Regions from separate parts of the Rubripirellula lacrimiformis genome, predicted to be linked through region 1. Evidence: riboswitches for the same ligand, from Rfam matches in the RefSeq annotation. Region 1 holds a riboswitch; the other holds the start of a gene.
The links. Region 1 has a riboswitch for cyclic di-GMP ahead of K227x_RS25755 (response regulator). Riboswitches for the same ligand answer to the same signal wherever they lie in the genome.

Region 1 (4,486 bases):
TCGCGAGCCTGGGATCGCGTGTCAGCTGCAACCCCTTCCCAGCGTGCGGCATCGCTGCCGATCCGGGTGGCCGCTTGGTCAAACTCCGCCAGCCCGACGACCAGGTTTCGCGACGCCTCATTGTCTGAAACAACGGCTTCCAAAACGGACAATCCCGTTCGGATCCGGGTCGCTGCGTACCACGAAATCGCCATCGTGGTTGCTGCGGAAATGGTGACCGCAGCGATGATGATTGGTGTGGATTCGGTTTGAAATGCAGCGACCAAGATCGTTGCTGCCACTGCGGTTGCGATGACGTGCGTCGCAAGAAGAAGAGTCCGGGTTTTCATCTTTCGATCCCCAAGTTCGGGCGAAATGAGTCTCTGTCGACGGAACTTAGAACGGGCTTCTTCGCATCGTTCCAGAAATCTTCCAGTGCAATCCGAACTTCGCGGTAGAGACTGTTCGGATCTAGAACCAGCACGATTTGATCCCGATACATCGCTGTCGCCACGATCGACGTCTGGCTTGCGGCGGTTGTCGGGCATTCGGAAGTGCCGAGTGTTTCTAGTGACACCAGCGACGCGGCCTCGGCGATTCGCAGGGCCCAAGAACCGAGTCCCGAACCGCACGGCAAAACCACTAGCTTTTCGTGGCCCGTGGTGTCGTCGTCTTCGTGATGTTCCAGCAGTGAATGAATCGAGACGACCGGAATGAACTCGCTTCGCAGATGGCAGATTCCGTCAAGCGATGATGGGCAACTTGGTACGCGGACCAGGTCGGGCATGATCGCAATCTCACGCACCGCTACCGCTGGTACGGAGAACCACGACGCACCGCTGCGAAAGACGCAGTGTTTGTCGTATGCCGATCCAACGTCCGACGACGCGTTCGGTAGGTTCGAAATGGTTTCGGTTGCTTGCATGGTTCAATTCGATCGGTGCCGTGTCAGCGGCGAAGGGATCAGCGGCTCGATTCGATCTGTTTGGCGAGCCGGATTTTGATAGCGCTTAGTCGTTCCAACGGATCGTTTTCGTCGACTGCGGGTTCGATCTCTGGAATGGGAAGCGATGGTGTCGGCGGTTCTTGGCTGGTGGCTGCGTCGATCGTTGGCAACGGATGATCGGTGGTTTGCTGTGGTTCGCGTGCTGGTGTCGTTTCGCTTGCGATTGCAGTGGTCTGTTGCTGATTCCTGGGGACGTCCGCACTGCAGTCGACGATCGTTTCAGCGATGGATTGAAGTCGTCGGCGTGTTCGATTCACAAAATCCGCCAGCTCCGTTTGCAGTCCATTCATGGGTTCGTTGCTGGTTGGGATGGGTGGCAACGGTGTCGGCATGAAATCTTCGCGCTCGTTGATGGGGGCAGCAGAGGTGGGGTCGAAAACCATGGACGCTTGTTAACAAGAATGCGATACGGGCCGACGATCAAGCAAAGTGCGAACGGTGGACAGCAGCGTTTCTTCGCAAACCGGCTTCGGTAGATAGGCGCCCAGTTCATTGCCCAACGTATCGAGGTGCTTTGCGTTTTCTTTGGTCAAGAAGATGATGGGCAGCGATTCCATTCGATTCTCCAGGGCCAGAATCTCTTCGCATGCGGCATAGCCATCGATTTCGGGCATCTGGATGTCCAAGATGACCAGATGCGGTCGCTCTCGCCTGGCCAGTTGAATGGCTTCGGCGCCGTCGCACGCCAAAATGACATCGAAACCAGCTTCGGCCAACGATCGATAGACGACCGCCCGAATGGTGCGGCTGTCATCCGCGACGAGGATGCGGGCTGGGTGCATGGGACTCTCCTGCAATTGGCCGCTGCGCATCCGAGCGGAGTGCGACGACGAACAGCTGATGGTTGATAGGGTGATAAGCTTCTTCGGTAGCCCGGCGATCTCGAAGAGATCCGTGGCTTTGCGTCCCAGCCTCGCGGTTGGTTTGCCGTTTTCGGAAGACCCGTTCAGAGTCCCAGGGGAGGGAGATTTGAATTGGCGCACCGATTCCCCGTGCAGGGTGCCGTGTGACTTGCATCCAAATGAAGGATGTGTCACATACGAAGGGGCGTCAAGGAAAAGGGCGAAATAAGTTGCCACTGCAAACCGGGCGGCAGCCTTCGGATCGACGATCCATCCCCGGCGGAGACTTGCGGTGGGACGACTGGAATTGCGAAGGCGGTGCTGCGAACGTTCAGTCCGCGGCAGGACGTTCCCCAAAATACACCTCAATGGACCAGCCAATTCTGGCGACCGGTTCCATGTCCTGGATCAACGAACCGTCGATCGACGCAACGACGTACTTCCCGATATCCATTGTCCGTGCGACTTTGAAATTTCAGTCGGCCGAAGTGCCGGCGGAGATCTCGTGTCGATGCCGAAGCGTTCGGCAATGGAATCGGACGAACGGTGCCGCTGGGCAAACTTCATCCACCCAATCAATGTTCGGTGGGGGCATCGAAGCGGACGGGAAATGTGTGGCGTGGGGGACGAGGCCACGAGTCCGTCCTGACAACGATCAAACCTGCGTCGTCGTGGAATTCGTCCAAATTCGTGACCGTCGGGTTGCCATCGTGCGATTCTGGCGAATCCCACTACGGCAGTTCCGGTGATTGCCTGCGGGCGTTTCTCGGGATGGTCGTTCCGGTTGTGCCGACAAGGGGATCTTGGTGGGCCGGGCGTCGATGGAATGCGTCAGATTTCGGCGTCCCCGAACTTCTACGTAACCCATACAAGTCTATTGAACTAATTCATGGGTAACACTGGGCAGAGTAGGCATGGGAATCGAACGACCAAATACAGAACGCAAGGCGCTCGCAGTCAACTTGGACGCGCGTCGTTACGGATCGTTTGCCGAAATCGGCGCGGGCCAAGAAGTGGTGCGTTGGTTCTTTCGAGTCGGTGCTGCTGCCGGGACGATCGCCAAAAGCATGTCGGCCTACGACATGTCGGTCAGCGATGCGATCTATGGCCAGTGCGATCGATACGTCTGCCGCCAACGACTGCAAGACATGTTGGACCGCGAACATGCGTTGAACTTGGAACGGTTGCGAGAGAGTCGTGGTGATACGACGGCGTTCTTTGCTTTTGCCGACACGGTATCAGCCCGCAACTTTCATGGCACCAACGATTGTCATGGATGGATGGGGATTCGATTCCAGGCGCACCCGCGGGACGAAGACAGCCAAATCATCATTCATGTTCGCATGTTGGATACCGAGAATGCGTTGCAGCAAGAGGCGCTTGGGATCGTCGGCGTCAACTTGCTATACGGTGCATTCTTCCTGAATCACGAACCCGATCAGTTGATCGAATCGCTGCTGGATAACCTCAGTACTCGCCGAATCGAGATCGATATGATCGAGTTTTCGGGGATCGCTTTCCGGCACGTCGACAATCGCGTGATGAGTTTGCGATTGGTCCAGCTAGGACTCAGCAGTGCTGCGATGTTCTCGGCCAATGGCGAAGTTTTGCAGCCGTCGGAAGTGTTGTACAAGAAGCCCATTTTGGTCGAACGAGGCAGCTTTCGTCCGCTGACCAACGTCAACTTGGACATGATCAAAGCCGCTCAGGAGAAGTTCCAGCAGGAAGCCGACGTCAACGCCGACGAAGTGGTGACATTGGCCGAGATCACGATGCGAAATCTTCGCGTCAATGGTGACATCGACCTGCGAGATTTTCTAGAACGTGTGGATGTCTTGGCCGCATCTGGATTGACGGTGCTGATATCCGACTACTTTGAATACTATCGTTTGGCCGCCTATCTGTCCCGGCACACGAAGAAGAAGATCGGGATCACCATGGGGGCTGCTAGCCTGATCGAACTGTTCGACGAAAAGTACTACACCAAGCTGGATGGTGGCATTCTGGAATCGTTTGGGCGCTTGTTCAAGAACGATTTGAAACTGTACATCTATCCGTTGCTGGATCGTGAAACCGGCGTTCTGAAGACGGTCGAGAATCTTGAAGTTGCACCGGAGCTGCGTAGTTTGTACCAGTACTTGGTCGACAAGGGAGAAATCGAACAGCTGGGGAATTACAGTCCCGAGTGCTTGGCGACATTCTCTCGCGAGGTGCTGCTGCAGATCCAGAAGGGTGATCCGGAATGGGTCAGTCACGTTCCCGCAGAAGTCGCTAACTTGATCCAACAACGCGGGTTCTTTGGTTGTCGTCGCAAGACCGAGTCGGCAATTGCTAGCCCTGCGGTTGCACCGGTCGGGATGCAAGCCAACCTGATATCGCCTAGCTTGAGCCACGCCAGATAGGCAATCGACGGGCCTTCGCCGCCTGGCCGATGGAGGGGGCTGCGGTGCTGGAGCAACACGAGGGGAATCGGGGTCGTTACAACAGTGATGCGGGCGGCGTTGTCTAGCCGGCCCGTTTCACTCGATGACCCGATTCAAAAGGCGTTGCGATGCGCATTCAGCCCGTTTTGCCGGTGGATATTGATACGCCATCCGGACCCATGCGGACTCATTTGTTTCGCCCCGATGCAGCAGGAGCGTTTCCGGGCGTGATCCTG
Region 2 (4,486 bases), 230 kb from region 1:
CTGTACTTGGTGGAAGGTGATTCGGCCGGTGGATCGGCCGAAGGTGGCCGGATGCGCGAGTATCAGGCGATCTTGCCGCTTCGCGGTAAGATCATCAACGCCTACAAGAGCCGCGAAGCCAAGGTGTTAGAGAACACCGAAGTCCAGTCGATGATCCAAGCGATTGGCACCGGGATCGGCGCCGACCAAGATTTGACCAAACGGCGTTACAACAAGATCGTCATCATGACGGATGCCGACGTCGACGGCAGCCACATTCGGACGCTGTTGTTGTGTTTCTTCTATCGTCAGATGTACGAACTGGTCGCTCGCGGCCACGTCTACGTCGCTCAGCCCCCCTTGTTCCGCGTCCAGCAGGGCAAAAATCGGTATTACATCCAAACCGATGGCGAGATGAAGACTCAGTTGTTGGAACGAGGTTTGTCGGACACCGTGTTCGAAGCGGAGGATGGTCGCCGCGTCGAAGGCGAAAAAATGCGAGAGTTGTGTACTTCCTTGGCATCCATGGAAGACGCGGTCGTGGCCCTGGAACAACGCGGCATCAGCCTGCGGATCCACGCGATGCGTTACGACCCGGTCGCCGAAAAACTGCCGGCTCTGTTGCTGACCCACGGCAACGAAGAGCATTGGTTCATGACCCAAGACGCGGTCGAAGAATTCCTGAACCAACGTGGACTGACGTTGGAGATCGAAGAGGAAGAGGACGAAGTCATCGAAGTCGAGGGCGAAGCCAGCGAAACGCCAGCGGAACCGAAGATTGTGACGCCACCGGATAACCTGGCTCACTTGGCCGAACTGCACGAGGTTCGGACCATCAACAGTGGTCTGAAAGATCTGCAGGTGCTTGGGTTCAGTATCGATGACCTGATCCCGGCCGAGCGTACCGGTTCAACGACCGCTCGATTCGAACTGGTTCGCGGCGAAGACATCCGGCGTCCACTGGAAGACCTGCGAGGCCTATTGCCCGAAGTGCGTGCGGCCGGTGAAAAAGGTCTGCAAGTGACTCGCTTTAAAGGGCTGGGCGAAATGAACGCCGAAGAACTTCGCGAAACGACGCTGGATCCCGCCAACCGAACGCTGTTGAAGGTCAATCTGACCGATGCCGGTGCGGCTGACGAAATGTTCCGCTTGCTGATGGGCGACAAAGTCGAACCACGCCGCGAGTTCATCGAAACGCACGCATTGGACGTCCGCAACCTGGATGTCTAAAGGTGGACATCTAAACGTGGGTGCCTAGACGATCGGAGGCCGCGGTTGGATATCGCGGTCTCGATCATGTCGGGTGATATCGGTTGGCTCGATTGATTCGTCTGGAGAGGCATGCGGTTTGCCGCGAAGCAAACTCGCTTGGCGGTGTCCAATCGGCAACCGATGCAATCGATCGAGGCACCATCTGTGATGACGATGGCAAACCGATGTGCCGCTCTCTATGGTGAACCGAAGTTTCCCGGGTTCGTTCTAGGCGATTCTTGTAGGCGATTCCAGGGATAGGCCCGTCGTCGGCCCCGATCGCATTTTCGGTCGCAGGCCCCCCGCTACGCTTTGTCGATTGAGTGAGCCGTGATCGCGTGAGCGGCCGGGAATCCCCCCCCAAGCCCGTGGGCCTCGCGGCCAGCGGATCACCAATTGCCGTTGAAAGTTCGACTCAATCGACAAACCGTCTAGGAATACGACGAGTCCAACGGGCTGCCGGTTCCTAGCCGTTTGCTTGCCCGTCTGTTGCCGAGCCTTCCATCGTTACGCAATTCCATCGCTACGCACTTCGATCGCTACGCAATTCGATCGTTACGCGAGTCCGTCGGTGCGGGCGCACGCCTGTACTGATGCACGCCTTGGACCGGTACAGCCGATTATCCGGTTCATCTTGATGTCTGGATCGCAAACTTGACGCAATCGCGACGTTTTCTGTTTTTCCAGCCGTGGCCGATCGGGGCTGTGTCGGAACACCGGCCGAAGATAGGACGTTTGGGGGGATGGATCGGCGGCGATTCGCCATTGGGACTGTCCTGGCCGGCACAACCGTCACAGCCGCGCCCAATTCCTGATCGTTAAGGTTTCCGCGACCAGAGTTTTTTGACAGTCGCGTTTTGTGTCATAGGTTTCCTGTAGAAGTGAGCGGATCGGTGTTCGATCTGCTGCCGAAGGGAAGTCAATCACAAGTGGTGTTTGAGGGAACTTCGGTCAGCCTTGCTTTCCATGACAAAGGCAACCCGTTTGAGAAGGCGGGGCGCAAAGCTATCGGGTCCGTGGGTCTCACGAGCAATCGTGTCGACCTCAGGAATGCCGGGCTGCCAAGGGAATGGTCGTCACTATGTGGCGGCTGAAGCCAAGGCGTGTCGGACGAAAGTCGAAAGACGGGGCTGCCCCTAAACCGGTTGCGTTTGATTAATCGCATCCATTTAAGTCGTCGTCGCATATCGCAATTGTGATATGCCTCTCACTCGCGAGATTTTTGAGATGAAGAACTTCACCGAAAGCATTGTTAACTTCCTGAAAGAAGAAGATGGCCCGACTGCAGTCGAGTACGCCGTCATGTTGGCACTGATCGTCGTCGTTTGCTTGGCTTCGGTCGGTACTATCGGTACCAACGCCAACGCCAAGTTCGAAGCTGTCGGCACCGCGATCGGCAACTAGTTGCCGTTGGCTGACTTTCGAGCCAGCCCACCAAGATATCTCGTCGCGAAACGGTGCGGGTCTGTTTAGGGCTCGCACCGTCGCGCCGGGATGCTTTGCGTTCTGATCCGAACGAAGCTCTCGTTTGCACCGGTCAGAATTGGTTCAGAACATCAGACGCAATCGCGTCGTGGCCCGCAATCCACACCAAAGCGGGAGAAAAGATCGATGAATTATCCACTGCTACCTGCTGATGCAGCCGCCTACGCCTGGCAATTGTCCTGCTGTCTCGTGACGCTTTTGTTCGCGATGTTCAGTTGGATGATCGGTCCACGCTAAAGCTGATCCGATGGCATGCCCATCTGATCCAACCCAAACACCCACCGATTCACCGTCGACCATTGTTTTCATGGCACGTTGACTTGAACGCTTGCCAGCGAAAATGGCACTCACGACGGGCCTACCGCACGCACGGCCTCACACCAATTTCACGGGGATACAGAGATGACCACCTTAATGAACGGCATTGCCGAAAACTGGACCGTTTGGTTCGTCACCATCGTTCTGGTGGTTGCCGCTGTGATTGATGGCAAGATTTTGAAAGTTCCGAACTGGTTGACCTTCCCATTCATCATGATGGGCTGGGTTCACTGGACGCTGCAGGGCGGATTCGGCACCGACGGTTTGTTGTACAGCCTGTTGGGCACATTCGTCGGAATGATGTTGTTGCTAGTGCTGCGAAACGTTGGCGGCATGGGTGCCGGTGACGTGAAACTGCTGGCCGGCGTCGGTGCTTGGCTCGGTGCGGTGGTCACCTTGTACGCATTTGCCGCGACCGCAATCGTCGGTGGCATCATGGCCGCTGTGATGATCTGGCGATCAGGCGAATGGGAAAAGCACTTTGCGATGGCCCACAAGATCCTGCACGAATGGAAAACCGTTCGTAAGCCCAAGGCACTCGCCGCGATCGCTCGCGAGCGTAAGCCAACGATGTACCTGTTGCCGTACGGCATCCCGATGGCAATCGGATCGATTTTCTACTTTGCCATCGCTGGAATGCTGGTTTAGGCCACGGGAAAACGCTCGACACGGTCGTGGAACATTCCTCGATCGTGTTGTCAAGAACTAACGATTACGTGGGGTCGCGCGGTTGCGTAGACCCCACGGGTCGTATCAGTAGTGCCTCAGGGAACGCAACGGTTACAGGGAAAGGTCCTGCCGCACCGAACAACTACCTTAGCCGACCATTTCCGTCCCTCGTTTGAGGAACGTTTGCTGCGGCACTATCAACGGTCCGCAACTCAAAGACCACAAAGTTGTCATGCGAAAATCCCTTTACCTATTGATCGCTCTGGTTTGTGGAACCGTTGCTACGGTTCTGGCCAATCAGTGGCTTAAGGCACAAGCCAGCAGCGCGGGTGGCGGCAGCATGACCGAAATCTTCGTCGCGACGGCGGCCATCGACATTGGCGAAGCGATCACGGCCGAACGTGTTCGCTTGGAACAATGGCCATCTGACCGCATCCCGCAGGGATCCAGCGGCGACTTCGAAGTGCTGAAGGGCAAGTACGCCAAGCAGCGTTTCTATGTTGGCGAAGCGATCATGCCCGTCAAATTGATGGACGAAAACTGGACCACGGTTCCTAAGGGATACCGGGTCGTCGCTTTGAAGGCCACGGACGTTTCGATCGCGAACCTGATCCAACCGGGCGACCGGGTCGACGTGCTGGCCTACTTTACCAAGAGCGACTTGATCCCCCAAAGCATGAGCAAAACCGTGCTGATGGGTGTGCGAGTGTACGCATTGGACGGCGACACAGAGCGTCGTGCCGGCGAAGACAAGAACAAAAACCTACGAAACATTCAGTTGCTG

Region 2: another riboswitch for cyclic di-GMP. It lies ahead of K227x_RS25045 (Flp family type IVb pilin); the one in region 1 lies ahead of K227x_RS25755 (response regulator).

Annotation. Positions count from the first base shown of each region.
Region 1 covers NZ_CP036525.1:7,390,373-7,394,858, reverse strand. Annotated here, with positions in the region: gene K227x_RS25770 (methyl-accepting chemotaxis protein) at 1-329, opposite strand, end outside; gene K227x_RS25765 (chemotaxis protein CheW) at 326-904, opposite strand; gene K227x_RS25760 (hypothetical protein) at 943-1,275, opposite strand; gene K227x_RS25755 (response regulator) at 1,378-1,767, opposite strand; cyclic di-GMP riboswitch class I at 1,850-1,924, opposite strand; gene K227x_RS25750 (TonB-dependent receptor) at 2,742-4,229, shown strand; gene K227x_RS25745 (dienelactone hydrolase family protein) at 4,379-4,486, shown strand, end outside.
Region 2 covers NZ_CP036525.1:7,161,220-7,165,705, reverse strand. Annotated here, with positions in the region: gene K227x_RS25050 (DNA gyrase subunit B) at 1-1,209, shown strand, start outside; cyclic di-GMP riboswitch class I at 2,195-2,296, shown strand; gene K227x_RS25045 (Flp family type IVb pilin) at 2,458-2,634, shown strand; gene K227x_RS25040 (A24 family peptidase) at 3,118-3,681, shown strand; gene cpaB (Flp pilus assembly protein CpaB) at 3,935-4,486, shown strand, end outside.